2 regions of the Pseudaquabacterium prasiolae genome follow, and region 2 is predicted to be linked to the other one. Evidence: riboswitches for the same ligand, from Rfam matches in the RefSeq annotation. Region 2 holds a riboswitch; the other holds the start of a gene.
What was found. Region 2 has a riboswitch for S-adenosylhomocysteine ahead of metH (methionine synthase). Riboswitches for the same ligand answer to the same signal wherever they lie in the genome.

Region 1 (15,392 bases), on a different contig from region 2:
AGCTCGGCCACCATGCGGCCGGCCGCCGCCACGGCCTGGCGCCGCACCACCGGGCCGAAGCCGGCCTGCTGCACATGGGCGCGCAGGCGCTGCCGGTAGGCGCCCGACAGCGCATAGGCCAGCCAGCCCAGCGCACTGCCAAGCCGCTGCAAATTGATCAGGGAAAGCCGGCCTAACCAGCGCATCAGCGACAGCATGCTTCTTATAATGGGCGCAATCGCCGAGTTAAAGGACAACTTGCGGGGCGATGCGTGGTGCAAGTCCACGCCGTGCAGCCTGGCGCCTTCGGGCACCGCGCACGCCAAACACCGCTAAAGCGTTCGCCGCCTCCTTGACGTTGAAACGGCGACGCGTTTTTCAACATCACTGGAGTGTATTGAATGGCGAACGACTTCCTCTTCACGTCCGAGTCCGTGTCGGAGGGCCATCCCGACAAGGTGGCCGACCAGATCTCCGACGCGATCCTCGACGCGATCTTCGCGCAAGACCCGCGCAGCCGCGTGGCCGCCGAGACCCTGACCAACACCGGTCTGGTGGTGCTGGCCGGCGAGATCACCACGCAGGCCAATGTCGACTACATCCAGGTCGCGCGCGACACCATCAAGCGCATCGGCTACGACAACACCGAGTACGGCATCGACTACAAGGGCTGCGCGGTGCTGGTGGCCTACGACAAGCAGAGCAACGACATCGCGCAGGGCGTCGACCACGCCAGCGACGACCACCTGAACACCGGCGCCGGTGACCAGGGCCTGATGTTCGGCTACGCCTGCAACGAGACGCCCAGCCTGATGCCCGCGCCGATCCACTACGCGCACCGCCTGGTCGAGCGCCAGGCGCAGCTGCGCAAGGACGGCCGCCTGCCCTTCCTGCGTCCCGACGCCAAGAGCCAGGTGACGATGCGCTATGTGGATGGCAAGCCGCACAGCATCGACACCGTGGTGCTCAGCACCCAGCACAGCCCCGACCAGAGCGAAACGCCCACCAAGATGAAGCAGAGCTTCATCGACGCCGTGATCGAGGAGATCATCAAGCCGGTGCTGCCGGCCGAGTGGATCAAGGAGACGCGCTACCTGGTCAACCCGACCGGTCGCTTCGTGATCGGTGGCCCGCAGGGCGATTGCGGCCTGACCGGCCGCAAGATCATCGTCGACACCTACGGCGGCGCCTGCCCGCACGGCGGCGGTGCCTTCTCGGGCAAGGACCCGAGCAAGGTCGACCGCTCGGCCGCCTATGCCGCACGCTACGTGGCCAAGAACGTGGTCGCCGCGGGCCTGGCCAAGCAGTGCCAGGTGCAGGTGGCCTATGCCATCGGCGTGGCCAAGCCGATGAACATCACGGTCTACACCGAAGGCACCGGCGTGATCCCCGACAGCGAGATCGCCAAGCTGGTGGAAGCGCACTTCGACCTGCGCCCCAAGGGCATCATCCAGATGCTGGACCTGCTGCGCCCGATCTACCAGAAGACCGCCGCCTACGGCCACTTCGGCCGCGACGAGCCCGAGTTCACCTGGGAGCGCACCGACAAGGCTGCCGCGCTGCGCGAGGCCGCGGGCCTGAAGTAAGCACCGCGCCGGGCGCCACGCGCGCCCGCGGCACCAACAGCAAGGGCGGCCCGCGGGCCGCCCTTTTGCATGGCCGCGGCCGCGCGCTCAGGCCATGCCGCAGAACTTGCGGAACGGGCCCAGCACCGCGTCGCCGCGAAAGGGCTTGACGATCCAGCCGGTGACCCCCACCTCGCGGCCACGCGCGCGGATGGCGCTGTTGTCCTCGGTGGTGAGCATGACGATGCGCACGTCCTTGTTGCCCAGCTCGGTGCGGATCTTCTCGGCCATGGTCAGGCCGTCCATGTTGGGCATGTTGATGTCGCTGACGATCAGCCGGATGTCCGGAAACTTGCCCAGCTGCGCCAGGCCCTCGCGGCCATCGCTGGCCACGGCCACGTCGAAGCCGTTGCGGCTGAGGAAGGTGGAGACGATCTCACGCATCGTGCTGGAGTCGTCGACGACCAGGACGTTGGCCATGTGGGTACCTCTGACGGACGGTGTAGTGGGTGTGGAGCGCGGCGCTTGCTGCCGCGTCAGAACAGTTCGAGCTCGCCGGTGCCGCCGGCCTCTGGCGGGGCGGCTGAAAACTCGGTGAACTTCTCGGGTGACCAGAGCAGGTTGAAGATCAGCCGCTGCACGATCACCAGCGGCGGCAGGCCCGGCCGGCGCGGATCGGACAGCTGGTAGCGGATGCACAGCTGCGGGTCCTGCGAGCCGAAGGAGATGTACTTCTGCTCGTGGTTGATGACGATGGGCACCTGGGTCTGCTGCGTGGCAAAGGCCTGCGGCGGGATGTAGCGGTTCTTGAACGCGCCCCAGATCAGGTTGGTGGTCTCGCCCAGCAGGTTGTTGAGCTCGCGGAAGTTGAGGTCGCCGCCCACGCCTTCGTAGCCAAAGCCCTGCAGCATGCCCTGGCGCAGCGCGCTCTCCTCGGTCTGCAGCATCATGTAGCCGCGGCACCAGGTGCTTTCCAGCGCGATCAGCGTCGACACCTGGCCGAAGATGATGCGGTCGTGCACCACATAGGGCGGCTCGTTGTCGACCTGGGCATTCGGAAACATCGAGCGGATGGCGCCCGAGGTCAGCTCGACCACGCCATTGACCAGCTCGGGCGGGTAGCGCAGGCTGAACAGGCTCTTGTTGAGGGCCTCGCGCAGCGTGTCGAGCCCGGTCCAGGCATGGGCCAGGCTGAGCTTCAGGTCATCGGCCAGCGGCGCATCGCCGGTGCGGCGCAGAAAGATCGGCAGCTCGGGCCGCTGGCGGTGGATGGCCCGGGCCAGCGACAGGGCATCGCCGCTTTCGCAGGGCAGGTCTTCGGCCAGCATCACGCCGCCCAGGTCCTTGTGCTGGGCCAGCGTGGGCAGGGCATCGGTGGCACTGCGCGGCAACGCCACCAGTCCCAGCGACTGGGCCAGATCCCACAGTGTCTGGTAGTGACGCGGGTCGTGCTCCAGCAACAAGAGCTTGGCGGCCAGGGTGGGGGCTTCGGACATGGGTGTTTTTGCGCGCGCTCAATGGACAACAGGGCGCCGGCCAAGCCGGACCATCGAGTCTGTGTATCGGCCGCCCCGGGCGGCAACTTGAGCCCCGGGCGCTCAGGCGCGGTCGGTCACCATCGCGCCGTCCACCGCCAGCGCGCCGGCCGCGGCCAGCTCGTGCAGCAGCTGCAGCAGCCAGTCGCGTGCGCGCGCCACGCCGCGCGGCGGGTGCTGCGCCCAGGTGCTGCACAGCAGCGGCGTGGCCTCGGCCCAGTCGAGCAGGGCCGCGAGCGGCTGCGCGCGCTCTTCCATCAGGTGGTACTTGAGCAGCACCTTCACCGCATGCCGGGCATGGCGGGCCGGGTCGGCCTGAAAACCGGCCAGGCGCGAGCGCGCGCGCGCCAGCGCCGCGCCCACGTCGCTGAACGGCGCGCCATGGCCGGGCACCACCCAGCGCACCGGCAGCGCGGCGATCTGCTCGAGCACCGCGCCCACGTCGTCAAAACCGGGCTCGCCCTCGATCTCGGGAAACACCACGCCGAAGCCGTGCTCCCACAGCGCGTCGGCCGACACCAGCAGGCCGTGGGCGGCATCGAACAGCATCACCGAGTCGGGGTCGTGGCCCGGTGCGGGCAGCACCTGCCATTCGCGGCCACCGGCCAGCAGCGGCTCGCCGGGCGGCAGCACGCCATCGGGGCGAAACGGCGCCAGGCGCTGGCCGGTGCCGTCCCAGCTGAGGCCCACGCCGTCGGCGCCCACGGCGGGCGCGGCGTCGAACCAGTCGCGCACCTGCTGCGCCTGGCCTGGCGGCACCCGCAGCGGCGCGCCAAAGGCCGCCTGCAGCGCGGCATTGCCACCGCAGTGGTCAGAATGCAGATGGGTGTTGACGATGCCGGCCAGCGGCGCCTCGCGCAGCGCCTGGCGCACCAGGGCCAGCGTCTGCCCGGCATGGTTGACATGGCCGGCGTCCACCAGCAGCGCGCCGGCCTCGCCGCGCGCCGGGTGGATCAGCAGGTTGTTCGACGACAGCCAGCCGCGCTCGAGCACGGTGAGGCCGTCGAACGGGTCCGTCGCGCGGGTGTGGATGGCGGCAGGCATGGCTGGCGATTGTGAAGGCCCGGCCCGGTGCCCGGGGGTCGCAGGGGTGACGGCGCCGGCAGGCGGGCAGGCAGACAGGCCGGCGGGCGCTGCGGCCCGCCGCTACCCGGCGCCAACGCCGCTCAGGCCGTGCGCGGCTTGACCTTGCCGGCGGCCAGCTTGGCGCGCTGGCGGGCCACGGCCACGTCGCCATCGTGGGCCAGCGCCACGCCCATGCGGCGCTTGGCAAAGCTCTCGGGCTTGCCGAACAGGCGCAGCTCGGTGCCGGGCACGGCCAGCGCGTCGGCCACGCCGTCAAACACGATGCCCTGCGCATCGACGCCGCCATAGATCACCGCGCTGGCACCGGGGCTCTTGAGCGTGGTGTCGACCGGCAGGCCCAGGATGGCGCGCGCATGCAGCTCGAACTCGTTTTGCCACTGCGTGATCAGGGTCACCATGCCGGTGTCGTGCGGGCGCGGGCTCACCTCGCTGAACCACACCGCGTCGCCCTTGACGAACAGCTCCACGCCGAAGAGGCCCCACCCGGAGGGCTGTCCGTCCAGCCCCACGCCCAGGTTGTCGGTGATGGCCTGGGCGATCTCGCGCGAGCGCTGCAGCGCGGTGGCGGACATCGGGTGCGGCTGCCAGCTTTCCACGTAGTCGCCGCTGACCTGGATGTGGCCGATGGGCTCGCAGAAGTGGGTCTGCACCTGGCCGTCGGGCCCCGGCGCGCGCACGGTGAGCTGGGTGATCTCGTAGTCGAAGTCGATGAAGCCCTCGACGATCACGCGGCCGTGGCTGACCCGGCCGCCGGCCATCGCGTAGTCCCAGGCCTTCTGCACATCGGCGGCCGAGTCGATCTTGCTCTGGCCCTTGCCGCTGCTGCTCATCACCGGCTTGACGATGCAGGGGTAGCCGATGCCCCCGTCAATCGCCGCCTGCAGCTCGGCCAGCGAGTCGCAGAACTGATAGGGGCTGGTGGGCAGCCCCAGCGTCTCGGCGGCCAGGCGGCGGATGCCTTCGCGGTCCATCGTCAGGCGCGCGGCGCGGGCGGTGGGGATCACGCGCACCTTGCCCTCGGCTTCCAGCGCCTGCAGCTCGGGCGTGGCGATGGCCTCGATCTCGGGCACCACCAGGTCGGGCTTCTCGGCCTCGATCAGGGCGCGCAGCTGGGCCGGATCGCTCATCGTGATGGTGCGCGCGTGGTGGGCCACCTGCTGGCCGGGGGCGTTGTCGTAGCGGTCGACCGCAATGGTCTCGACGCCCAGGCGCTGCAGCGCGATCAGCACCTCCTTGCCCAGCTCGCCGCTGCCCAGCAGCATCACGCGGGTGGCGTTGGGGGACAGCGGGGTTCCGATCGGCTTCGTCATGGCGCGGTGCACAAGAGGGGGAGGGTGCGGCCATTGTCACCGCCCGCCAGCGCGGCGGGCGCCAGCGGCCGGCCGGTTACGCTTGCCGCCATGCCCGCCGCTGCCGCCATCACCCTCGAGCACCTGCGCCGCCATGCCGTGGCGCGCACGCTGTTCACGCCCACCACGCTGCCCCGGGCGATTGCCCGCCTGGGCTTCGTTCAGGCCGACCCGATCCGTGCGCCGGCCCGCGCCCAAGACCTCACGCTGCGCCACCGCGTGGCCGGCTACCGCGCCGGTGACTTGGAGGCGCGCTACCCGCGGCTGGGCATCGAGGAAGACTTCTTCGTCAACTACGGTTTCCTGCCGCGCGCCACGGCGGCGCTGATGCATCCGCGCACCCCGCGCACCGTGTGGCCGCAGGCGCGCTGGGCGCAGGCGCACGAGGTGCTGGCCTTCGTGCACCAGCGCGGCGTGGTGCACCCGCGCGAGGTGGATGCGCAGTTTGCCCACGGCAAGACGAAGAACTGGTTCGGCGGCAGCAGCAATGCCAGCACCCAGCTGCTGGACGGCATGCACTACCGCGGCCTGCTGCGCATTGCCCGGCGCGAGGGCGGCGTGCGCCTGTATGCCGCCCGCGAGGCCCACCCGCCGGCAGCCGACACCGCCGCGGCGATGGACGCGCTGGTGGACGTGATCCTGGCCAAGTACGCGCCGCTGCCGGCGCGCTCGCTGGGCGAGCTGGTGAGCCACCTGCGCGGCGGCGCGCCGCAGTGGGCGGGCGAGCGCGCCGCCGCGCTGGCCCGCGCCAGGGCCCGGCTGCCCAGCGCCCGGGTGGACGGCGTGGACTGGCTGTGGCCGGCCGGCGAGAACCCGGCCTCGCGCCGCCACCGGGTGGACGACAGCGTGCGCCTGCTGGCGCCCTTCGACCCCATCGTGTGGGACCGCCGCCGTTTCGAGGCGCTGTGGGGCTGGGCCTACCGCTTCGAGGCCTACACGCCGGCGCCCAGGCGCCTGCGCGGCTATTACGCGCTGCCGCTGCTGTGGCGCGACCAGGTCATCGGCTGGGGCAACCTGGCGGTGAAAGGCGGCGCATTGACGCCCGAGCTGGGCTATGTGGCCGGCAAGCCGCCACGCGAGGCCGGCTACCGCGCGGCGCTGGACGACGAGCTGCAGCGCATGGGCCGGTTTCTCGGCCTGGGTTGACGCCGCGCGGGGCCGCCGGGATCACAGGTTGAGGTTGGCCAGCGCCGCCGCCGGATAGCGCGTGCCGGCCACCGGCTGCACCGCCAGCAGCGCCTCCACCGCCGCCAGCAGCGCAGCGTTCAGGGGACGGTGCGCGGCGTCCGCGTTTTCATCGAGCCGCTGCACGCGGCGCGTGCCGGGGATGGGCACGATGTCGTCGCCCTGCGCCAGCAGCCAGGCCAGTGCCAGCTGGGCGGGTGTCATGCCGTGGCCTTGCGCCAAGGCGCTCACCGCATCGGCCAGCGCCAGGTTGTGGCCCAGGTTGTCGCCCTGGAAGCGCGGGTTGGCACGGCGCCAGTCGTTGGCCGCCAGGGCCTCGGCGCTGCGGATGGCGCCGGTGAGAAAACCGCGGCCCAGCGGGCTGTAGGGCACCAGCGCAATGCCCAGCGCACGGCAGGTGGGCAGGATCTGGGCCTCGACATCGCGCGTCCACAGCGAGTATTCGGTCTGCAGCGCGGCGATGGGGTGCACCGCGGCCGCGCGGCGCAGCGTCTCGGGCCCGGCCTCCGACAGGCCCAGGTGCCGCACCTTGCCGGCACGCACCAGGTCGGCCATGGCGCCCACGGTGTCCTCGATCGGCACGCTCTTGTCCACCCGGTGCTGGTAGTACAGGTCGATGTGGTCCACGCCCAGGCGCTGCAGGCTGGCATCGCAGGCGCTCTTCACATAGGCCGGGCTGCCGTCGATGCGCAGCATCGCGCCGTCGGGCGCGCGCACATTGCCGAACTTGGTGGCCAGCACCACCTCGTGGCGGCGTGCCGCCAGCAGCGGGGCCAGCAGGCGCTCGTTGGCGCCAACGCCGTACATGTCGGCGGTGTCGAGAAAGTTGATGCCGATGTCCAGCGCATGGTGCAGCACCGCCAGCGATTGCGCATCGTCGGCCGGGCCGTAGAAATCGGACATGCCCATGCAGCCCAGGCCGATGGCCGAGACCTCGAGGTCTTGGCCACCCAGGCGGCGGCGCGGATAGGGGCGGTGGCTCGAAAGAGAGGTCATGGTCAGGGCTCCAGCAGGTTGATCGTCGAACAGGCCTGCCAGCGTAGGCAGCGGGCCGCCCCGGCGCGAGCCGGAAGCTCGCCGATGCTTGCCCGATCATCCAGACCCATCGGCACAGGCCTGCCAATTTGGACAAAGGCTTGCACAATCGTCCAGGCCAGCCCTCCAATCGACCGCTTGGGCGGCCGTTTGCTTATCTGTCGCTTGGGCGACCGTCTACGTGGTCTGCCGTCTCATCGGCCCGATCGGCCCGTCCGCCCTGCCCTGTCCACTCCCCCTGGCCCGCCCGGGCCGCCCCATACCGCCATGCCCTCTTCGACCCAGCCGCCCGCCCCTGCCCCGGCCGCCCTTGCCGCCGGGCCGGCCGACGACACCCCTGCGCTGCAGGCCCTGCTGGCCGAGGCGGTGCGCCTGGCGCTGGCCCATGCGCCGGGCGATGGCCACCATGCCACCGCGGTGCCCGGCCTGCTGCTGGTCCGCGCCAGCGCACCGGCGCTGCCACTGCCCGCGGTGTACGAGCCCGGCCTGGTGGTGGTGCTGCAGGGCCGCAAGCAGGCGCTGCTGGGCCAGGAGCCGATCCGCTACGACCCGCTGCACTGCCTGGTGGTGTCGGTCAAGATGCTGCCCTGCGGGCAGATCACCGAGGCCTCGCCCGAGGCGCCCTACCTGTGCCTGCGCCTGAGCCTCGACGCCCAGCACCTGGCCGCGCTGATGCTGGAGGCCGGCGATGCCGCCGAGTCCGGCGCCGCCGCCGGCCCGCGCCGCGGCGCGGCCGTGGCGGCGACCCCGGCCTCACCCTCACCCTCACCCTCGCCGGCGCGTGGCCTGCACGTGAGCCGCGTGTCGCTGCCGCTGCTGGACGCCGTGCTGCGCCTGCTGCGCCTGCTCGACACGCCGCAGCACCTGCCGGTGCTGGCGCCGCTGGCCATGCGCGAGATCCTCTACCGCGTGCTGGTGGGCGAGCTGGGCGCGCCGCTGCGGGCCCTGGCCATGGCCGATGGCCAGACCCAGCGCATCGCCCGCGCCATCGATCTGCTGGAACGGCGCTTTGCCGAGCCGGTGCGCATCGAGGAGCTGGCCGCCGCCGCGCACATGAGCGTGTCCAGCCTGCACCAGCACTTCAAGCAGGTCACCTCGCTGTCGCCGCTGCAGTACCAGAAGCAGCTGCGCCTGCACCAGGCGCGCCGGCTGATGCTGGCCAGCGGGATTGATGCCGCCTCGGCCGCCCACCGCGTGGGCTACGAAAGCGCCTCGCAGTTCAGCCGCGAGTACCGGCGGCTGTTCGGCGCCCCGCCGCGCACCGAAATCGAGCAGATCAAGGGCGCCGCCACCCTCGAGACCTGATCCGGCGGCACGCCGCCTGCGGCCTGGGCCACAGGCCGCCGCCGCGGGCGCTCAAGCCGGCGCCGCAGCGGCCGATAAGCCGGCATGGCGTGTGCGCTCCTGCCGCGCCCTTCTTGCTGCCCATGAGCCCAGTACCTTCGCGGGAACCCATGACCGTGCTCGTCGTCGACGACGATGCCTCGGTGCGCGGCCATCTGGCCAGCCTGATCGATCACTTCGGCCACCGCGTGGTCGAGGCCTGCGGTGCCGACTGGGCGCTCACGCTGTTCGAGCGGCACCGGCCCGACCTGGTGCTCAGCGACATCGACATGCCCGGCCGCGACGGCCTGTGGCTGGTGCGCCAGATCCGCGAGCGCGAGGCCGGGCACTGGACGCCGGTGGTGTTTCTGTCGTCGCTGTCGCGCGCCGACCAGCTGGCCGAGGGCATCGACGCCGGCGCCGACGATTACCTGGTCAAGCCCGTGCACCCGCGGGTGCTCGAAGCCAAGCTGCGCGCGCTGCGGCGCCAGCGCGCCACGCAGCAGCAGCTGATCCGACTGTCCGAGGCCTTGCAGCAGGCCAATGCCCAGCTGCAGCACGAGGCCCAGAGCGACGGCCTGACCGGCCTGCTGAACCGCCGCGGCTTCGACCGCGCGCTGGCCGAGGCCCTGGCCGATGGCCGCCGCCGCCGCAGCCCGCTGACCCTGATGGTCTGCGATGTCGACCACTTCAAGGCCTACAACGACCAGCTGGGCCACGCCGCCGGTGACGATTGCCTGCGCCAGGTGGCCGGCCTGCTGCGTGACATCGCCCGCCGCCCGTCCGACCTGGCCGCGCGCCAGGGCGGCGAAGAATTTGCGCTGATCCTGCCCGACACCCCGCGCAGTGGCGCGCTGACGCTGGCGCGCGCCATCGGCCGCATGTTTGCGGTGCGCGCGCTGCCGCACCCGGCCTCGCCGATCGCCGCCCACCTCACGCTCTCGGGCGGCATCACCAGCTGCGTGCCCGACGAGCACACCACCGCCGAGGCGCTGATGCTGCGCGCCGACGAGGCGCTCTACGTGGCCAAGCGCCAGGGGCGCAACCGCTTCTTCAGCTTCGAGATGGTGGTTGGCGAGGCCGATGCCGCCAAGCCGCTGGCCGACGGCCTGCGGCCCGACACCCCCCGCGCCGCAGCGGCCTGATCAGGTGGCGGCCGCGGCCGCCGCGCGGGCTGCCAGCAGCGCCTGCGCCAGCTCGGCAAAGCCCGCCCCGCGCTCGCCGGCGCACAGCCAGGCCGGCGCCACCTGCAGCATCGGCACGAAGCGCGCGATGTTGGCCACGCCCACCGACAGCGCGATGCGCTCGAACATCACCTGGTCGTTGGTCGAGTCGCCCACATAGGCCCAGGCGGCCTCGGCCAGCGGCCGGCCCAGGCCCTGCTGCACCGCCCAGCAGGCGCCGCTCCACTTGTCGTGCGCGCCCAGCCAGCCGTTGACATGGATCGAGCTCACCGTGGCCGTCAGGCCGTGGCGGCGCATCACCGCCAGCACGGCCGCGATCTGCGCCGCGTCCAGCTGCGCAAACTCGCTGTGGTCCACCGCGATGTCGGTCAGCCGGCCGGCGCTGTCGGTGGCCAGGCGCGCCGCCGGCACCTCGGCCAGCACCGCCGCCGCGCAGGCCTGCAGACGCGCATGGCGCGCCGCGCGCTCGGCCTCGGGCACGGTGAACTGCTGCACCACGCCGCCAGCGGCCCGGGCATCGCGGCGCAGCAGCACGCCGCCGTTCTCGGCCACCAGCAGCGGCAGCAGGCCGCTGGCCACCAGCGGCGCGCTCCAGCCCGCCGGCCGCCCGGTGATGGCGATCACCGCCAGCCCGGCACGCTGCAGCGCCTGCAGCGCGGCGGCGGCCACCGGCTCGACTGCGCCGTCGCGCGTGAGCGTGTCGTCGATGTCGGTCAGCACGCCTTCCAGCGCCGCCAGCCGCGCCGGTGGCAGCTCGGCCAGCGGCCGCAGGCGGCCGGCATGCCGGGCCCTGGCCGCAGCGGCAGCGGCATCAGCGGCAACATCGATCGCGGCATCAACATCGGCCACCGCAACAGCGGGCGAATCACGGCTTTCAGCGGGCATGCGCCGCAGTCTCGCATGGCCAGGCCGCGGGCCGGCCGGGCTTGACGCGCATCAAAGACCGCCGCCACGGCCAGGCACACCATCGTCGTTTTCATCTGCCTGACACATCACCAGCGACGCCATGGCCAAGGACACCGCCCCCGCATCCCCCAGCACCGCCGCCAAGCGACCGGCAGGCCGTAAGGCTGCGGCCACCGACCCACTGGCCACCGCCACCACGGCTGCCACGGCTGCCCCGGCCGCACGGCCCGCGCGGGCCGCCGGCCGCCGCGTGACGGCGGGCGACACCCCGCCCTCGCTGCAACCCGCCGCGCTCGAGCGCCACCGCGTGGCCCGCGCCCTGACCCGCGCGCAAACGGTGCAAAGCCTGGCCATCGGCGATGTGCTGGCCGCCGAGGCCGCGGCCCAGCCCGGCAGCCACCAGCCGCCGCTGCTCGACAACGTGAGCCCGCTGCTGGCCGGCGCCTCGCCCGACGACCTGAAGGCCCTGCGCCAGCTGCTGGCCCGCCACACCGCCAGCACCGCGCCCACGCCCGATGCCGACACCGCGCTGGCCCCGCGCTGGCGCGACGGTGGCTACCCGTACAAGAACCTGCTCTCGCGCCGCACCTACGAGCGCCAGAAGTACCGCCTGCAGGTCGAGCTGCTCAAGCTGCAGGCCTGGGTGAAGGACACCGGCGCCCGCGTGGTGGTGCTGTTCGAGGGCCGCGACGCGGCCGGCAAGGGCGGCACCATCAAGCGCTTCATGGAGCACCTGAACCCGCGCGGCGCGCGCGTGGTGGCGCTCGAGAAGCCCAGCGAGGTCGAGCGCGGCCAGTGGTACTTCCAGCGCTACATCGAGCACCTGCCCACCGCCGGCGAGATCGTGATGTTCGACCGCAGCTGGTACAACCGCGCCGGCGTCGAGCGGGTGATGGGCTTTTGCAGCGAGCGCGAGTACGACGAGTTTCTGCGCCAGGCGCCCGAGTTCGAGCGCCAGCTGGTGCGCAGCGGCATCCACCTGTTCAAGTTCTGGTTCTCGGTCAGCCGCGACGAGCAGCGCCGCCGCTTCAAGGAGCGCAAGCTGCACCCGCTCAAGCAATGGAAGCTCAGCCCTGTGGACCTGGCCAGCCTGGACAAGTGGGACGACTACACCCGCGCCAAGGAGGCCATGTTCCTGCACTGCGACACCAGCGATGCGCCGTGGACCGTGATCAAGAGCGATTGCAAGAAGCGCGCACGCCTGAACGCCATGCGCTACGTGCTGCACCGCCTGACCTTTGCGCGGCGCGACCTGGCCACCATCGGCGCGGTCGATCCTCTGATCGTGGGACGGCCCTCGCTGGTGCCGGGCGCCGGCGAGGATCTGCTGTCGCAAGGCGGCGGCTGAGCCGATAGCATCGCGGCATGAAGTCCGATCGACGCCGCATGCTGTCTGGCGGTCTGGCCGGTGCCGCGGCACTGGCGCTGCCCTGGCCCACCCAGGCCGCACGCAGCGCGCCGTTTCGCCGCCTGGCGGTGGCCGACCCGCCCTTCGTCGAGGAGTACGAGGTGGTCATCGCGGTGGCGCCGCCGCTGGCGCGCGGCATCGTCGGCAAGGTGCTCACCCGCGCCGTCACCGGGGCCGACCAGCACCTCAAGAGCGAGAAGCTGACCGCCGCGCTCGACCCCGCCAAGACCCAGCTGCACGAGCATTTCGTGATGGCCCTGGCCGACGAGCTGGCCGAGGCCGAGGTCAAGGTTCTGCTGGTGCCGGTGGACGCTGCCGACAGCGAGGAGGCACTGCTGCAGCAGACGCGCCGCAAGGCCCCGCAGGCCGACGGCCTGCTGCTGGCCCATGTGATGGGCCGCTTCGTGGCCCTGCACGGCCTGGCGGCCTATGCGCCGGGGCTGATGATCGGCGTGAAGGTGCTGCACGCGCAGGCCGCGGCCGGCCGCGCCACGCCACCGCTGCTGGACGCGGTGTTCACCGCCGGCTTTCGCGGCCTCGACCCGCGCGCCCAGCACCTCGAGGTGGTCGACATGCCCGAGCGCTTTGACGACGTGCAGGCCCTGCTGAGCCACATCGACAGCGCCCGCCAGGCGCTGGTGAACGGCACCGAGGCCATTGCCGCCGAGGTGGCGCGCCGCCTCACCGCCAGCTGAGCCCGCCGCGCCGGCGCAGCCGCACCGGCCGGCGCGAAAAAGCCCACGTTTCGCACTCTGATTCCAGCCTGCTGGCCTGCACGGCCCGGCCGGGCTTTGCTTAGAATGCGGCCCAGTTCCGAGGAGCGTTGCGAGGCCGCCATCCGATGCGCAGGCCCCAGGCTCGGGACTCTTCCCCTTGCAACCGCGCTCACCCAGCAGTTCCTGCCGAGGGTGAGTGGTATGCCTCTTGCCCCCGGCGTGATCTTCACCAGCCCACTGGAGCGCTGAACGATGAACGCCCCCCTGAACGCCATTCACACCGCCCTGGCCGCCGACCAGTACGCCATTGCCGACCTGTCGCTCGCCGACTGGGGCCGCAAGGAACTCAACATCGCCGAGAGCGAGATGCCCGCGCTGATGGCCATCCGCAGCGAGTTTGCCGCCAGCCAGCCGCTGAAGGGTGCCCGCATCACCGGCAGCCTGCACATGACCATCCAGACCGCGGTGCTGGTGGAAACGCTGCAGGCGCTCGGCGCCGAAGTGCGCTGGGCCAGCTGCAACATCTTCTCCACGCAAGACCATGCCGCCGCCGCTCTGGTGGCCAAGGGCACGCCGGTGTTCGCCTACAAGGGCGAGACGCTCAAAGACTACTGGGACTACACCCACCGCATCTTCGAGTTCGGCGCCGCCGGCTCTGCCGGTGAAGGCCCGAACATGATCCTGGACGACGGCGGCGATGCCACGCTGCTGATGCACCTGGGCAAGAAGGCCGAGAAGGACGCCAGCCTGATCGCCAACCCCGGCAGCGAAGAAGAGCGCGAGCTGTACGCCTCGATCAAGGCCAAGCTGGCCGTCGACGGTACCTGGTACAGCCGCAAGAGCGCGCAGATCCTGGGCGTGACCGAAGAGACCACCACCGGCGTGCACCGCCTCAACGAGATGAGCGCCAAGGGACAGCTGATGTTCCGCGCCATCAACGTCAACGACAGCGTCACCAAGAGCAAGTTCGACAACCTCTACGGCTGCCGCGAGAGCCTGGTGGACGGCATCAAGCGCGCCACCGACGTGATGATCGCCGGCAAGATCGCCGTGGTGGCCGGCTATGGCGACGTGGGCAAGGGCTCGGCCCAGGCCCTGCGCGCACTCAGCGCCCAGGTGTGGGTGACCGAGATCGACCCGATCAACGCGCTGCAGGCCGCGATGGAAGGCTACCGCGTGGTGACCATGGACTGGGCCGCCGCCCAGGCCGACATCTTCGTCACCACCACCGGCAACCGCGACGTCATCACCTATGAGCACATGGCGGCGATGAAGAGCAACGCCATCGTCTGCAACATCGGCCACTTCGACAACGAGATCCAGGTCGCCAAGCTGGAAGAAAAGTGCCAGTGGGAAGAGATCAAGCCGCAGGTCGACCATGTGATCTTCCCCGACGGCAAGCGCATCATCCTGCTGGCCAAGGGCCGTCTGGTGAACCTGGGCTGCGGCACCGGCCACCCCAGCTACGTGATGAGCTCGAGCTTCGCCAACCAGACGCTGGCGCAGATCGAGCTGTACGCCCACAAGGACGCGTACGACGTGGGCAAGGTCTATGTGCTGCCCAAGCACCTCGATGAAAAGGTGGCCCGCCTGCAGCTGGTGACGCTGAACGCCCAGCTCACCACGCTGACCGAAGAGCAGGCCGCCTACATCGGCGTGCAGGTGGCTGGCCCGTACAAGCCCGATACCTACCGCTACTGAGATGGCGCTGCCGATCAGCATCGAGTTCTTTCCGCCCAACACCCCGGTGGGGGCGGAAAAGCTCAAGACCGTGGTGCAGGAGCTCTCGGGCCTGAAGCCCGAGTTCTTCAGCGTGACCTATGGCGCCGGCGGTGCCACGCGCGACAAGACCCTGGCCACGGTGCGCGACATCGCGGCGCTCGGCTACGAGGCCGCGCCGCACCTCAGCTGCGTGGGCTCCACGCGCGAAGGCATTGCCGAGATCCTGGCCACCTACCGGGCCCAGGGCATCCGCCGCATCGTGGCGCTGCGGGGCGATCTGCCCAGCGGCACCGCGGTGGCGGGCGAGTTCCGCTATGCGTCGGAACTGGTGAGCTTCATCCGCGAGACGCAGGGGCCCGACTGGAAGATCGAGGTGGCGGCCTACCCCGAGTACCACCC
Region 2 (15,392 bases):
CTTCCAGCGCCGAGCCGGCGTTGAAGCCGAACCAGCCCACCCACAGCAGCGAGGCACCCACCATGGTCAGCGGCAGGCTGTGCGGTGCCATGGCTTCACGGCCATAACCCACGCGCTTGCCGATCATGAAGGCACCCACCAGGCCGGCCACGGCGGCGTTGATGTGCACCACGGTGCCGCCGGCAAAGTCCAGCGCGCCCCATTGCCAGATCAGGCCGGCCTTGGCGTTCATGGCGTCAACCACGTCCTTGCTGGCGTAGGCGTCGGGGCCCATCCAGTACCAGACCATGTGCGCGATCGGCGCGTAGCTGAAGGTGAACCACAGCGCCGAGAACAGCAGCACGGCCGAGAACTTGATGCGCTCGGCAAAGGCGCCCACGATCAGGCAGCAGGTGATGCCGGCAAACGTGGCCTGGAAGGCAGCGAACAGCAGCTCGGGGATGTAGACGCCCTTGCTGAAGGTGGCGGCCATCGCGAAGGTGCCGGCCGCGGGGTCGAACACGCCCTTCAGGAACAGCCGGTCGAAGCCGCCGATGTAGGCATTGCCCTCGGTGAAGGCCAGGCTGTAGCCGTAGATGGCCCACAGCACGACGATCAGCGAGAAGGTCACCATCACCTGCATCAGCACCGACAGGATGTTCTTGCTGCGCACCAGGCCGCCGTAGAACAGGGCCAGGCCGGGGATCGTCATCATGATCACCAGCAGGGTGGACACCAGCATCCAGGCGTTGTCGCCCTTGTTGGCCACGGGGGCCGCAGCGGCAGGCGCCGAGGCGGCTTCGGCCGTTGCAGCGGCGGCCGGGGCCAGCGCGGCGGCCGGTGCGGCATCGGCCGGGGCCGAAGCGACGGCGGGCGCCGCCGGCGCGGAGGCCGCGGCGTCTTGCGCCAGCGACCCGCCCGCAAAGCCCAGGACCGCGAGGCCCAGGGCGAGTGAAGCAAACAGCTTTCTCATGATGGCATGTCTTTCGTGGAGGTTCTCTTGCCGGATGAGGGGCGCCTCAGGCCCAGGTGGCACAGCCACTGGGCCTGACCCCCGCGGGGGCGGGATGGGCGCAGCCCGTCCCTGGGGGCGCTTAGAGCGCGTCCTTGCCGGTCTCGCCGGTGCGGATGCGCACCACCTGCTCGAGGGGCGAGACGAAAATCTTGCCGTCGCCGATCTTGCCGGTGCGGGCCGAGCCCTCGATGGCCTCGATCACGCGGTCGACGATGGCGTCGTCCACGGCGGCTTCGATCTTCACCTTGGGCAGGAAGTCGACCACGTACTCGGCGCCGCGGTACAGCTCGGTGTGGCCCTTTTGCCGACCGAAGCCCTTGACCTCGGTCACGGTGATGCCCTGCACGCCGATGGCGCTGAGGGCCTCACGAACTTCGTCAAGCTTGAAAGGCTTGACGATGGCGGTCACCATCTTCATGGCATTACTCCAGCACGTTCAGAAGTTGTACTTGACGCCGACGACCAGCGCCGCCTTGCCCAGGAACTTGGTGCTGTTGGCGTTGGCGCCCGGCACGTAGAAGCTCTTGTTGGCATCGGTGCCCACGATCGCGATGCTGGGCACCACGCCGCTGAAGTCCTTGCTCAGGGTCAGCGAGTAGTCGGTGTACGAGGCGTTGGCGATGTCGATCACCTTCTGGTAGCCGATGTGCGGCGTGAGCATCAGGCCACCACCCACGTCGAAGCCGGCGCTGATGTCGAGGTAGTAGCTGCCCTTGCTGTCCTTGCCGGCGGCGTAGTCGTAGTTGCCGAACAGGTTGGTCAGCGCGTACGACAGCTTGGCGGTGGCCGGGCCGAAGGTCAGTGCGCCATACGCCTCGGTGGTGTTGGGGTTCTTGTAGACGGTGTTCCAGCTGGCGCTGGTGGCGCTGGGGTACCAGTACTGCAGCAGGCCCACGTCAAAGGCCAGGTCCTTCGCGATCTCGCCCTTGTAGCCGCCGTACAGGTCGATCTCGACATCGGAGCCGCCGCCCGGCACGTCCTTGATCCACTTGATCGTGGAGCCCCAGGCACCCATGTAGAAACCGCCGGCGGTGAAGTCGACGCCACCTTGCAGCGCGGGCTTCAGGCGCGTCTGCGAGATGCCGCGGTAACGGTAGTCGCTGACAGCGCCAACGTTGAAGGCCAGGTCGGCGTACGAAGCGGTGGGCAGGGCCATGGCGGCCAGGGCAGCCGAGACGGCGAGCAGCGTTTTCTTCATGTCTGTTGACTCCGCGGGGAATGGTTTATGGGTTGAGCGATCCGGTAGGTTTCTGCAGCTTTTGTGCCAAGGGCAGCACCCCGGCCACGGCCGGTGCAGCACGCCAGCGGGCGCCCCAAGCCGGTGTGCACAACCCGGAATGCAGCATTTGCCCGCACCGACATGGCGCAAATCCACCTGGCGCACTGATGTGGTGCGTTGAATTCACCAGTTCAAGGGACGCGCACAATCCATTCACCCCCGAATGGCACCAGGAGGAGCACCACGATGACGCTGGCCGTGATCAGCAGCCGTGCACTGGACGGTCTGCAGGCCCCTGAAGTGCAGGTGGAAGTGCACCTGGCCAACGGCCTGCCCAGCTTCACGCTGGTGGGCCTGGCCGACACCGAGGTCAAGGAAGCCCGCGAGCGCGTGCGCGCCGCGCTCAGCACCTCGGGCTTTGCGTTTCCGCACAACAAGCGCATCACCGTCAACCTGGCGCCGGCCGATCTGCCCAAGGAAAGCGGCCGCTTCGACCTGCCGATCGCCCTCGGCATCCTGGCCGCCGATGGCCAGCTCGATGCCGCCAAGCTGGCCCAGGCCGAGTTTGCCGGCGAGCTGAGCCTGGCCGGTGAGTTGCGCCCGGTGCGCGGCGCGCTGGCCCTGGCCCTGGCGCTGCGCCGCGAGGGCAGCCCGCGCAGCCTGGTGCTGCCGCGCGCCAGCGCCGAGGCCGCGGCGCGCGCTGGCGGCGTGCGGGTGTGCGCCGCCAACCACCTGATGGATGTGGTGCGCGCCATGCGCCCCGACAGCGCCGAGGACGGCCCCGCCGAAGCGCTGCCCGTGCTGCCGCCGCCGCCACCCGCCGTGGCCACCGCAACCACGGCCGATCTGCGCGATGTGCGCGGCCAGGCCGCCGCCAAGCGCGCACTCGAGATCGCCGCGGCCGGCCAGCACAGCCTGTTGATGGTGGGCCCGCCCGGCAGCGGCAAATCCATGCTGGCCCAGCGCCTGGCCGGCCTGCTGCCGCCGATGGACGAAGACGAGGCCCTGGCCGCCGCCGCGCTGCAGGGCCTGGCCACGGCCGGCACCGGCGGCCTGGCGCCGGCGCGCTGGCGCGAGCGCCCGCACCGCGCGCCGCACCACTCGGCCAGCGCCGTGGCCCTGGTGGGCGGTGGCTCGCCGCCACGGCCCGGCGAGATCTCGCTGGCCCATGGCGGCGTGCTGTTTCTCGACGAGCTGCCCGAGTTTCCGCGCAGCGCGCTGGAGGCGCTGCGCGAGCCGCTCGAAACCCGGCGCATCACGATCTCGCGCGCCGCACGGCAGGCGCAGTTTCCGGCCGCGTTTCAGCTGGTGGCGGCGATGAACCCCTGCCCCTGCGGCTGGCTGGGCGCCCAGGTGGCCGGCCGCGCCTGCCGCTGCACGCCCGAGCAGATCACGCGCTACCAGGGCCGGCTGTCGGGCCCGCTGCTCGACCGCATCGACCTGCAGGTGGAAGTGGCCGCGGTGCCGCCCGCCGAGCTGCTGGCCCAGGCCGAAGGCGAGCCCAGCGCCACCGTGGCCGGGCGCGTGGCCCACGCCGCCGCACGCCAGGCCGCGCGCCAGGGGCGGCCCAATGCGCTGCTGGAAGCGGCCGACCTCGACACGCATGCCGCGCTGGCACCGGCCGCCGCGCAGTTTTTGCAACAGGCCGCCACGCGCCTGGGCTGGTCAGGCCGCGGCCTGCACCGGGTGATCAAGGTGGCCCGCACCATCGCCGACCTGGCCGGTGCCGACCAGATCGGCGTGCCGCAGCTGGCCGAGGCGCTGCAGTACCGGCGGGCACTGCCGGGGTCTTGAGGCGGGTGCCCGGCCTCAGCCCAGCACCGGCGCCAGCAGGCGGCGGGCCAGCGATTCGTCCATCGCCTCGGCGGCGGCCCAGGCGGCCAGCTGGTCTTCGCCGATGCGGCCCACATTGAAGTAGGCCGCATCGGGGTGGGCCAGGTAGAAGCCGCTCACCGATGCGGCCGGCGTCATGGCCAGGCTTTCGGTCAGGCTCATGCCGATGTCATGCGCCTGCAGCGCATTGAACATCGCGCGCTTGACGCTGTGGTCAGGGCAGGCCGGGTAGCCCGGTGCGGGGCGGATGCCGCGGTAGGCCTCGGCGATCAGCTGCTCGTTGCTGAAGCGCTCGCCCGGCGCGTAGCCCCACAGCTCGGTGCGCACACGCTGGTGCAGACGCTCGGCAAAGGCCTCGGCCAGGCGGTCGGCAATGGCCTTGAGCATGATCGACGAGTAGTCGTCGTGGTCGGCCTCGAACTGGGCGGTCTTCTTGTCGGCGCCCAGGCCGGCAGTCACGGCGAACAGGCCGATGTAGTCATCCTTGCCGCCGGCATCCACGCGCGGCGCGATGAAGTCGGCCAGGCTGCGGTTGGGCCTGGCCACGCCGTCGATCACCGGCCGCTCGGTCTGCAGGCGCAGCGGGCGCCAGTGCATCAGCACCTCGCTGCGCGACTCGTCGGTGTAGATGGCGATGGTGTCGTCGTCCACCGTGTTGGCCGGCCACAGGCCCACCACGCCGTTGGCCTGCAGCCAGCGGCCGTCGATGGCGCGCTGCAGCAGGCGCTTGCCGTCGCTGAACACGCGCACCGCCTCGTCGCCCACCACGGCATCTTTCAGGATCTCGGGAAACTTGCCGGCCAGGTCCCAGGTCTGGAAAAACGGCGCCCAGTCGATGCAGGGGGCCAGCTCGGCCAGGTCGTAGTTCTTGAACTGGCGCCGGCCGATGAACTTCGGCACCGGCGGCGTGTAGGCCGCCCAGTCCAGCCGCGCCTTGTTGGCACGCGCCTGCGCCAGCGGCACCAGCGGCGTGGCCTTCTTGCTGGCGTGCAGCTCGCGCACCTTGTCGTAGTCGCTCTTCAGGTCGTCGATGAACTTGCTGGCGCGCTCGTCGCTCAGCAGATCGGCGCACACGCCCACCGAGCGGCTGGCATCGGGCACGTAGACCACCGGGCCTTCGTAGTGCGGCGCGATCTTGACCGCGGTGTGCACGCGGCTGCAGGTGGCACCGCCGATCAGCAGCGGGATCTTCTTGATGCGGAAGTGCTCGTCGCGCTGCATCTCGGCGGCCACGTGCTGCATCTCCTCGAGGCTGGGCGTGATCAGGCCCGACAGGCCGATGATGTCGGCGCCCTCGACCTTGGCCTTGGCCAGGATGTCCTGGCAAGGCACCATCACGCCCATGTTCACCACCTCGAAGTTGTTGCACTGCAAGACCACGGTGACGATGTTCTTGCCGATGTCGTGCACGTCGCCCTTGACGGTGGCGATCACGATCTTGCCCTTGGGCTTCACATCACCACCGGCGGCCTGCAGCGCGGCCTTCTCGGCCTCGATGTAGGGCAGCAGGTGGGCCACGGCCTGCTTCATCACGCGGGCGCTCTTGACCACCTGCGGCAGAAACATCTTGCCCTGGCCGAACAGGTCGCCCACCACGTTCATGCCGGCCATCAGCGGGCCTTCGATCACATGCAGCGGCCGGCCGCCGCGCGCGCTGATGGCCTGCCAGCACTCCTCGGTGTCTTCGGTGATGAAGTCGGTGATGCCGTGCACCAGCGCGTGGCTGAGGCGCTCGTCCACGTTGCCGGCGCGCCAGGCCAGGCGCGCGGTGTCGTCCTTGGCCGCGCCCTTCACGCTCTCGGCCACCTCCAGCAGGCGCTCGGTGGAGTCTTCACGGCGGTTCAGCACCACGTCTTCCACGCGTTCACGCAGATCAGCGGGGATGTCGTCGTACACGCCCACCATGCCGGCGTTGACGATGCCCATGTCCATGCCCGCCTGGATGGCGTGGTACAGAAACACGGTGTGGATGGCCTCGCGCACCGGCTCGTTGCCGCGGAAGCTGAAAGAGACGTTCGACACGCCGCCACTCACCTTGGCGCCGGGCAGGTGGGTCTTGATCCAGCGCGTGGCCTCGATGAAGTCGACCGCGTAGTTGGCGTGCTCCTCGATGCCGGTGGCAATGGCGAAGATGTTGGGGTCGAAGATGATGTCCTCGGCCGGGAACCCCACCTCATCCACCAGGATCTTGTAGGCGCGCGCGCAGATCTCGGTCTTGCGCGCAAAGGTGTCGGCCTGGCCCTGCTCATCGAAGGCCATCACCACGGTGGCGGCGCCGTAGCGGCGCAGCAGCGTGGCCTGGCGGCGGAACTCGGCCTCGCCCTCCTTCAGGCTGATCGAGTTGACGATGCCCTTGCCCTGGATGCACTTCAGGCCGGCCTCGATGACGCTCCACTTCGAGCTGTCCACCATGATCGGCACGCGCGCGATCTCGGGTTCGCTGGCGATCAGGTTCAAGAACCGCACCATCGCCGCCTGGCTGTCGAGCATGGCCTCGTCCATGTTCACGTCGATGATCTGCGCGCCGTTCTCCACCTGCTGGCGGGCCACGCTGAGCGCGTCCTCGAAACGGCCCTCGAGGATCATGCGCGCAAAGGCCTTGGAGCCGGTGACATTGGTGCGCTCGCCGATGTTGACGAACAGCGCGCCCGCATCCAGCGTGACCGGCTCCAGGCCGGACAGGCGCATCGGGGCGACGGGATGGGGGCGTTGGGCAGCGTCGGTCATGGCGGGCAGCGGCAGGTCTCAGGGCAAGCAAAAAGCCGCCCGGCTCACCCTGGACGGCTGCAGATACAGCGTGGGGTGAGCGCCGTTGCCTGGCGCAGGCCCGGGCGGGCACCACGCCGTCCCGAGCCTGGCGGCGCGCCTGATGCATGATCGGGCCGCCGTCGCAACGCTCCTCGGGAAGAGCCCGCATTGTACGGATGGGCCAATCCCGACGTTTGCACGAGCAGCCGGGTGGCGGTCGGGCATCTCGGCCCGCTAGACTGACGGGCATGAACCTTCGCGTGTCGGAGCGGCCCATGGGATACACCTTGCAAAAGCCTCGCATGACGGCCGAGGAGTACCTGGCCTGGGACGCCGGGCAGACCGAGAAGACCGAATTCATCGCGGGCGAGGTGTTTGCGATGGCGGGGGGTGAAGATCGCAATGCCACCGTGGCCGGCAATCTCTACATCGCTTTGCGCCATCACCTTGGCGGCAGCCCCTGCCGTGTCTACGGCAGCGACGTCAAGCTGCGCGTCGAAACCGCCGACTGCTTCTTCTACCCCGACCTGATGGTGACCTGCAGCGCCAATGACCTGGCCGACCGCCTGATCAAGCGCGAGCCGGTGCTGGTGGCCGAGGTGCTGTCGCGCTCCACCGGCGCCTACGACCGTGGCGACAAGTTCGCCGCCTACCGCCAACTGCCCAGCCTGCGCGAATACCTGCTGGTGGATGTGGACCGCCAGCGCTGCGACCTGTTCCGCAAGGGCGCCGACGGCCTGTGGGTACTGCACCCCAGCGAGGCCAGCGAGCCGGTGCACCTGGCCAGCGTGGATCTGGTGCTGCCACCCGAGGTGCTGTGGGCCGATCTGGAGCCGGCGGCCGGCTGAGCGCAGGCCCCGATCGCCATCGGGCGCACCCGCGAACGCCGCCGCTCAGCCGCGCAACAGCGCCAGCATGGCCTCGGCGTCGATCACCGCGCCGGCCGCATCCTGGCCTTCCAGCAGGCCGTCGGCCAGCGCGCGCTTGTCGTGGTGCAGGGCCACGATGCGCTCTTCCACCGAGCCGGCCAGCACCAGGCGGTAGACGGTGACCGGGCGCTGCTGGCCCATGCGGTGGGCGCGGCCGCTGGCCTGGTCTTCGGCGGCGGGGTTCCACCAGGGGTCGGCAATGATCACGTAGTCGGCCGCGGTGAGGTTCAGGCCGAAGCCGCCGGCCTTCAGGCTGATCAAAAACACCGCGCCCTCGCCGCGCTGGAAGGCCGCCACGCGCTGCGCGCGCTGCGGTGCCGGCGTGCTGCCGTCCAGGCGCTGGAAGGGCACGCCGCAGGCCTGCAGGCGCTCGCCGATGCGGTCGAGAAAATCGGTGAACTGGCTGAACAGCAGGGCCTGGTGGCGGCCCTCCACCAGCTCGAGCACCAGCGATTCGATGGCCTGCAGCTTGGCGCCGCCCTGCTGCAGGCCCTCGTCGGCCAGTTCGGGCAGCACCAGGCGCGGATCACACGCGGCGCGGCGCAGGCGGGTGAGCTCGGCCAGCACCTGCACCGCGGCGTGGCCGCCGCTCTTGGCGGCCTGGCTGACGCGCTCCACCGCGTCGCGGCGCAGGGCCTCGGTGAGCGCGCGCTCGGCGTCGCCGGCCTCGATGCGGTGAACGATCTCGGTGCGCGGCGGCAGGTCGTCGAGCACCTGCGCCTTGGTGCGGCGCAGGATGAAGGGCGCCACCAGGCGCCTGAGCCGGGCCTGTGCCGCGGCATCGCGCTGGCGCTCGATGAGGTTGGCAAAACGCTCGTTGAAGCGCTGCGCATTGCCCAGCAGGCCGGGGTTGAGCAGGTTCATCAGCGACCACAGGTCGGCCAGGCGGTTTTCCACCGGCGTGCCGCTGAGCGCCAGGCGCGCGCCGGCCTTCAGCTCGGCCACGGCCTTGGCGCGTTGGGTGGCCGCGTTTTTCAGCGCCTGGGCTTCGTCCAGCACCAGGCTGCCCCAATCGGTGGGCGTGAAGGCGTCGATGTCGCGCAGCAGCAGGCCGTAGCTGGTGAGCACCACGTCGCCCGGCGCCAGATCGGCCAGCGCGGCCTCGCGCTCGGTGGCGTGGTCGCGCACGCGCAGGCCGGGGGCGAAGCGCGCCGCCTCGGCGGCCCAGTTGGCCACCACCGAGGTGGGCGCCACCACCAGGGCCGGGCCCTCGGCCTGGCGGTACAGCAGCAGGGCCAGGGTCTGCAGGGTCTTGCCCAGGCCCATGTCATCGGCCAGCACCACGCCAAAGCCGGCGGCCGTGCGCCGCACCAGCCAGGCAAAGCCGTCGGCCTGGTAGGGCCGCAGCGAGGCCTGCAGCGCGGGCGGCACCTGGGGCTCCAGCGCCGCGGCATGGGCCAGGGCCGTCACGCGCTGCTGCCAGGCGCTGTCGCCGGCCGGCGCGCGGCCATCGGCCGTGGCCAGCGCGTCGGCCAGCCAGCCGGCGGCGGCGGCGGGCAGCTGCACGCCGTCATCCTGCGCGGCGGCCTTGCGGCCCTTGGCCGAGCCGGGCGCGGGCGCGGCCTCGGCCAGCGCCGCCAGGTCGGCCAGCTGCTGGCGCAGCCGGTCGGTCAGCGCCAGCCAGGCGTTCTCGGCCAGCGGCAGGTAGCGGCTGCCACGCGATTCATTCACCAGCGTGAGCAGCTGGCGCAGGCTGAGCACGGTGCGGTCGTCGACCTTCAGCGTGGCGTCCAGGCCCAGCCAGTCGCGCCCGCCGGTCTTGACCACGGCCTGCAGCTGCGCCTCGGCCGGGGCGATGACGCGCAGCGGCTGGCCCTGCGGCCACTCCAGCGCCACCACGGCCACATGGCGGCCGAGGGTCTCGATGGCCTGCAGCGCCTGCTGCGGATCGGCGATGTGCCAGCCGCACAGGCCGGGCTGGGCCTGCGGATCGTCCAGGAAGGGCAGGCCTTCGGCCAGCGCGGCCAGGTGGGCGCTTTCGGCGGCCAGATCGCGCGTGGCGGCCCAGGTTTCGCCACCCTGCTGTGCCACCCAGCGCAGCCGGCCATCGCCCGGCGGCAGCAGCGGGCCCACGTCGGCCCCCAGGGCGTGGAAGGGCCGCACCGCCAGGCGCACCTGCAGCGTGCCGCCGCGTGGCGTGAGCTGGGCCACCAGGCGCGATTCGGCCGCCAGCGCGCGCCCGGCCGTGGCCTCGCTGTGCACGGTGAAGTGGCCGGCCAGCGCACGCAGCGCGGCGGCCAGCTCGGCCTGCGCACTGGCCGGCGCCGCCCAGGGCTGGCGCGACAGCTCGAGCACACGGCGGTGCGCGGGCGAGAGCTGCAGCAACCGCGCGCGGTCGGGGCCGTCGCGCACGATGCGCACGGCGTCGCGGCGCGCGGCTTCTTCCTCGTGCTTGACGCCGTCCCATTGGTGGTCGAGCGCGGGCGGCGCCTCGTGCGCGCTGCCCAGCTCGAGCACCTGCAGGCGGTAGCACTCGCTGCCATCGGCGGCGCGCTCGCGGCGCATTTCCACCGTGGGCCGGCCTTCTTCCAGCATCACCGGCTGCTCGGGTGCATCGGCCAGCGCCAGGTCGGGGTGGCCCACCAGGGCCAGCACGGCGGCAGCCAGGTCGAGCCACTGCAGGCGGCGGTTCCAGTCGGCCTGGCGCAGGCAGCGGGCCACGGCGGCGTCGCGCGCGTCCAAGCGGGTGGCCTTCTTCAGCGTGGCCAGGCCCAGCGGCTTGCCCTTGACCGCGCCGCGCCCGCCCTTGGCCGGGGCACCGCGCTCGAAGGCCTGCAGGTCGTGCGGACGGCCGGCGGCGTCGAGCGTCAAGCGCCAGTGCAGCGGGGCGGCGGCGCCGCTGGCCGTGGCAGCCGCCGGGGTGTCGAGTGCGGCAATGGCGGCCAGGGCCTCGCGCCAGGGCTCCACCGGCGGCGGGAAAAAGTCCACCGGCCAGGGCGGCGGTGCGTCGTCGGGCCGCTGCGGCTGCGGCCAGCCCAGGCGCCGGCAGGCCTGGTCCAGCAGCTCGGCCAGCCAGTGCTCGCCCTGGCGGCGCAGCGCATCGGCCACGGCCTGCACCCGCGGTGCCGTCCAGTCCTGCGGCGCATGGCCCAGCCAGGCCGCCAGCACCAGGCGCATGGCCTCGTCGTCGGCCACCACGCGGCCCGACCAGCGGGCCTGCGGCGCGTCAAAGGCCAGGGCCACCGGGCGCTCGTCGCCCAGGCGCACCGCCGCGGCATGGGCGATGCGGCCCCAGCCGTCGGTGGGTGCCGGGCTGCGGCTGCCGGCCTCGGCCAGCGCAAACTTGCGCGCCGCGGTCCACGACTCGACATCGCCCTGGGCCAGCAGGCCCAGCGCATGCCAGCGGGTCACGCGCTCGGGCACCAGGCGGTTGCGCTTGCCCACCAGCTTGGCGGCGGCCTTGAGGCTGTCGGCCACCGTGGCCGTGCCCTCGGCCCAGTGGCCGGCCTGCAGCTGCAGCAGGCCGTTGAAGATGCCGCACACCGGGCTGCTGGCGTTGAGCTGCGCCAGCGCGGCGCGGCAGGCGGCGGGCTGCAGCGCCAGCAGGCGCTGCTCGACCAGCTCGAGCCACAGCCCGGCCGGCACCTGATCGGCCGCGGCGCCCAGGTTGGCCAGGCGGGTGTCGAGCCAGTCGCGCAGCGCCGGAAAGGCGCGCATCGCGCCGGGCAGCTGCTGCAGCAGGCGCTCGACCAGGCCCCACAGCAGCGCCGGCGACAGCGCGGCCAGAAACTCGGCGTCAAAGGGCTCGGCCAGCGCCAGCAGCAAGGCCTCGGGCGTGATGGCGCGGTTGAGCGGGCCGTGCAGCAGGCGGTTGAATTCGTCCACCGCCGGCCGGGTAAGCAGCGCCAGGCGGGTGATGGCCTCGCCATCGTCGGGCGTGCGCAGGCTCACCCAGTGCGGCTCGACCGCCATGTTGCCGATGCCGCCGCCGGTGGCCCAGGCCCAGGCGCGCCAGAAGGTCGGCGCCTGCGGGTGGCGCCACAGCGCCGGCCAGCGCTGATCGCGCGCCACCGGGTCGGCACGCCAGCCGATGCCCTCCACCGCATGCGCCTCGCCGCGCGCCACCAGCTGCTGGCAGGCCTGGGTGATCTCGTCGTTGGACAGCGCATGCGTGCCGTCGGCCGAGCGCCATTCCAGCGCCCGCAGAAACTGCATCAGCCAGGTCTTGCCGCGCGGTGCGCCGGCCAGGCACAGCGCGTCGAGCACGGTGTGGCGGTCGCGCTCGGCCATGGCCTGCGCGCTCAGCTGCCCCGAGCCGCCGAACAGGTCGGGCCCGGCTTGCCCCTTGGAAGCCATGGCGGCCGCGGGCGCGCAGCGCTCAGGCGGCCAGCAGGCCGCTGAACAGCGGATCGGCCTTGCTGCGCGGCCGGTAGCCCGACAGCTTGTGCGCAATGGCGGCAATGTGCTCGGGCGTGGTGCCGCAGCAGCCGCCAACGATGTTGACGAAGCCGGCCTGGGCAAACTCGCCCAGCATGCCGGCGGTGACATCGGGCGTCTCGTCGAAGCCGGTGTCGCTCATCGGGTTGGGCAGGCCGGCGTTCGGGTAGCAGCTGATGAAGGTGTCGCCGGCCACCTTGCTGAGCTCTTCGATGTAGGGGCGCATCACCGCCGCGCCAAGCGCGCAGTTCAGGCCCACGGCCAGCGGCCGGGCGTGACGCACGCTGTGCCAGAAGGCGGGCACGGTCTGGCCGCTGAGGATGCGGCCCGAGGCATCGGTGACGGTGCCGCTGATGATCACCGGCAGGCGGTGGCCGGTTTCGTCCATCAGCTCATCCAGCGCGAACAGCGCCGCCTTGGCGTTGAGCGTGTCGAAGATGGTTTCCACCAGAAACAGGTCGCAGCCGCCTTCCAGCAGACCCTCGGCCTGCTCGCGGTAAGCGGCGCGCAGGGTGTCGAAATCGACGTTGCGCGCGCCGGGGTCGTTGACATCGGGGCTGATGCTGGCGGTGCGCGGCGTGGGGCCCAGCGCGCCGGCCACGTAGCGCGGATGCTCGGGCGTGCTGAACTTGTCGCAGGCCTCGCGCGCCAGGCGGGCGGCGGCCACGTTCATCTCGCGGGCGATGTGGCCGAGGTCGTAATCCTCCTGCGCGATGCTGGTGGCGCCGAAGGTGTTGGTCTCGATCAGGTCGGCGCCGGCGGCCAGGTACTGCTCGTGGATCTGCGCGATCACGTCGGGGCGGGTCAGCACCAGCAGGTCGTTGTTGCCCTTCAGGTCCTTGCCGTGGGTGGCAAAGCGCTCGGCGCGGAAATCAGCCTCGCCCAGCTTGTGGCGCTGGATCATGGTGCCCATGGCGCCGTCGATGATGACGATGCGCTGCTTCAGCGTTTCAGGCAGCGCGGCGGCGCGCGTATAGGGGCGGTGGACGAAGCTCATGGCCGCATTGTAGAAAGCCCGGCCGGCCGCGGCCCGCGCCAAGGCCTTGTTCAGTTGGCCGAGGGCTCGGTGTCGTGGAACAGCGAGTCGCGGAACTGCGCCCGGTCGGCCGGCTGGCCGGCCGCGGCCTGGCCCGGCCGCGGCGGGCGGTCGCCGTCGAGCTGGGCCCAGGCGGCCAGCGCGCGCGCCGGCATCGGCCGCGCGAACAGGAAGCCCTGCAGCTCGTCGCAGCCCAGGCGCACCAGCGCATCGCGCTGGGCCGGCGTCTCCACGCCCTCGGCCACCACCCGCAGCGCCAGCGCATGGGCCATGCGCACCACGGCGTCGACGATGGCGCGCGCGTCGGCGCTGGTGGCCACGTCCTGCACAAAGGACGCATCGATCTTCAGCTCGGCCGCCGGCAGGCGCCGCAGGTAGGACAGGCTGGCCTGGCCGACGCCGAAGTCGTCGATCGACACATGCAGGCCCAGCGCGCGCAGGTGCTCGAAGCTGCGCTGGGTGACCTGGGTGTCTTCCATCGCCACCGATTCGGTGATCTCCACCGTGAAGCGCCCCGGCGACAGGCCGCGGCGGCTGAGCGCCCCCTCGATGCGCTGGGCCAGGTCGTCCTGGCGCATCTGGTAGGCCGACAGGTTGATGGCCACGCGCATGCGCAGGCCCTGGTCGCGCCAGGCGGCGGCCTGGCGGGTGGCGTCCTCGATCACCCAGTTGCCGATGGCGCCGATCAGGCCGTGGCGCTCGGCCAGCGGGATGAACACCGTCGGGCTGACCATGCCGCGCTGCGGGTGGTGCCAGCGCAGCAGCGCCTCGGCGGCGGTGATCTGCAGCGTCTGCGCATCGACCTTGGGCTGGTAGTACAGCTCCAGCTGGCCCAGCATGACCGCGTCGCGCAGGTCGGCCACCAGGGCCGTCTGCTCGCGCAGGCTCACCGCCATCTGCGGCTCGAACACCATGTAGTCGTCGCCGCCGATGCGCTTGACCGCGCGCATGGCCTGCGCCGCGTGGCCCACCAGGCGGCTGTGCGAGCCATGCGCCGGGTAGGCGGCCAGGCCCACCGAGCAGGTCAGCCGCGCCTGCGCGGTGCCGGCCAGCTCGAACGGCCGCGCCAGGGCCTGGCACAGCCGGCCGGCCAGCGCGCAGCCGCCGTCCAGCGGCCCGGGCACCAGCAGCAGAAACTCGTCGGCGCCCAGGCGCCCCACCGGCACGGCGGCGCCGGCCACCTCGATCAGCCGGCGCGCGGCCTGGGCCATCACGCCGTCGCCGCTGCGGTAGCCCCAGGCGTCGTTGACCGAGCGAAAACCGTCGAGGTTGACGAACAGCAGCACCAGCGCGGTGCGGTCGCGGTCGCAGCCCTGGGCGCAGGCCTCGAGTGCACGGTTGAAGCGGGCGCGGCCCAGCAGGCCGGGCACGCCGAGTTCATCGGCTTCGTCGCGCAGCTGCGCGAGGTTGTCGTGGCTGGCCTGCAGCGCGCGCTGCAGGCGGCGCGCACGCTGCCACTGCCAGACGCCAAACACCACGCCCGCCGCCAGGCCCAGCGCGGCCACGACCCAAGCGCCGGCCACGGGCAGGTTGCTGAACAGGGGACGGGCCAGGCTTTCCATCGATGAGGATATCGACCGGCCCGGCCGCGCCTGAAGCCGCCGGGTGAAGCCGATGTCACGGCCCACCCGGTCCCGCCGGGCTCGCCCCGGCAACCGAGCGCCCGGGTGGGGCGCAGGGGCGCAGGGGCGCAACAGTGCAGCAGCGCAGCAGTGCAGCAGTGCAGCAGTGCAGCGATGTGGGGGGCCCGCACTCAGCCCGGCGTGAACCCGATGCTGCGGCGCTGGCGCACCTCGGGCTTGAGCCGGTGCTCGGCTTCGAGCTGCTCGAGAAACTCGTCGGCCGCCAGCGTGGTGGCCAGCACCTCGGCCTGGCGGCGCACGGCGGCAAAGTCGCCCGGCGTCAGGGCATCCAGCGCGGCCAGACGGCTGCGCCGGGCCTCGGTGAGCGCGGCGGGGTCGCCGCCCAGCGCCTCGGCCACGAACATGCGCTCGCGCTGCGCGCGCTGCAGCGGCAGAAAGCGGATCTTGAACGCGAAGCGCCGCAGCGCCGCCTCGTCGAGCTGCTCGAACAGGTTGGTGGTGGCGATGAAGATGCCGGCGTAACGCTCCATGCCGGCCAGCATCTGGTTGACCTCGGTGACCTCGTAGGCGCGCTCGGCGCGCTGGCGGCTGCGCAGAAAGCTGTCGGCCTCATCGAGCAGCAGCACGGCCTGCTCGGCCTGCGCCTCGGCAAACATGCGCGCCATCGCCTGCT

Region 1: linked by a shared signal. The riboswitch ahead of ahcY (adenosylhomocysteinase) and the one ahead of metH (methionine synthase) in region 2 are both predicted to bind S-adenosylhomocysteine.

Annotation. Positions count from the first base shown of each region.
Region 1 covers NZ_JAOCQD020000003.1:9,357-24,748, reverse strand. The annotation lists gene N4G63_RS22180 (lysophospholipid acyltransferase family protein) at 1-197, opposite strand, end outside; gene metK (methionine adenosyltransferase) at 381-1,565, shown strand; gene N4G63_RS22170 (response regulator) at 1,653-2,024, opposite strand; gene N4G63_RS22165 (chemotaxis protein CheX) at 2,081-3,040, opposite strand; gene N4G63_RS22160 (MBL fold metallo-hydrolase) at 3,143-4,123, opposite strand; gene purT (formate-dependent phosphoribosylglycinamide formyltransferase) at 4,246-5,475, opposite strand; gene N4G63_RS22150 (DNA glycosylase AlkZ-like family protein) at 5,566-6,660, shown strand; gene N4G63_RS22145 (aldo/keto reductase) at 6,682-7,695, opposite strand; gene N4G63_RS22140 (AraC family transcriptional regulator) at 8,002-9,039, shown strand; gene N4G63_RS22135 (diguanylate cyclase domain-containing protein) at 9,189-10,202, shown strand; gene N4G63_RS22130 (HAD-IIB family hydrolase) at 10,203-11,126, opposite strand; gene ppk2 (polyphosphate kinase 2) at 11,248-12,495, shown strand; gene N4G63_RS22120 (hypothetical protein) at 12,513-13,250, shown strand; S-adenosyl-L-homocysteine riboswitch at 13,365-13,449, shown strand; gene ahcY (adenosylhomocysteinase) at 13,524-14,972, shown strand; gene metF (methylenetetrahydrofolate reductase [NAD(P)H]) at 14,974-15,392, shown strand, end outside.
Region 2 covers NZ_JAOCQD020000002.1:2,154,783-2,170,174, forward strand. The annotation lists gene N4G63_RS21660 (ammonium transporter) at 1-952, opposite strand, end outside; gene N4G63_RS21665 (P-II family nitrogen regulator) at 1,074-1,412, opposite strand; gene N4G63_RS21670 (TorF family putative porin) at 1,431-2,192, opposite strand; gene N4G63_RS21675 (YifB family Mg chelatase-like AAA ATPase) at 2,460-4,007, shown strand; gene metH (methionine synthase) at 4,023-6,773, opposite strand; S-adenosyl-L-homocysteine riboswitch at 6,844-6,954, opposite strand; gene N4G63_RS21685 (Uma2 family endonuclease) at 7,082-7,642, shown strand; gene N4G63_RS21690 (SNF2-related protein) at 7,688-12,019, opposite strand; gene N4G63_RS21695 (homocysteine S-methyltransferase family protein) at 12,042-13,097, opposite strand; gene N4G63_RS21700 (putative bifunctional diguanylate cyclase/phosphodiesterase) at 13,148-14,698, opposite strand; gene N4G63_RS21705 (AAA family ATPase) at 14,890-15,392, opposite strand, start outside.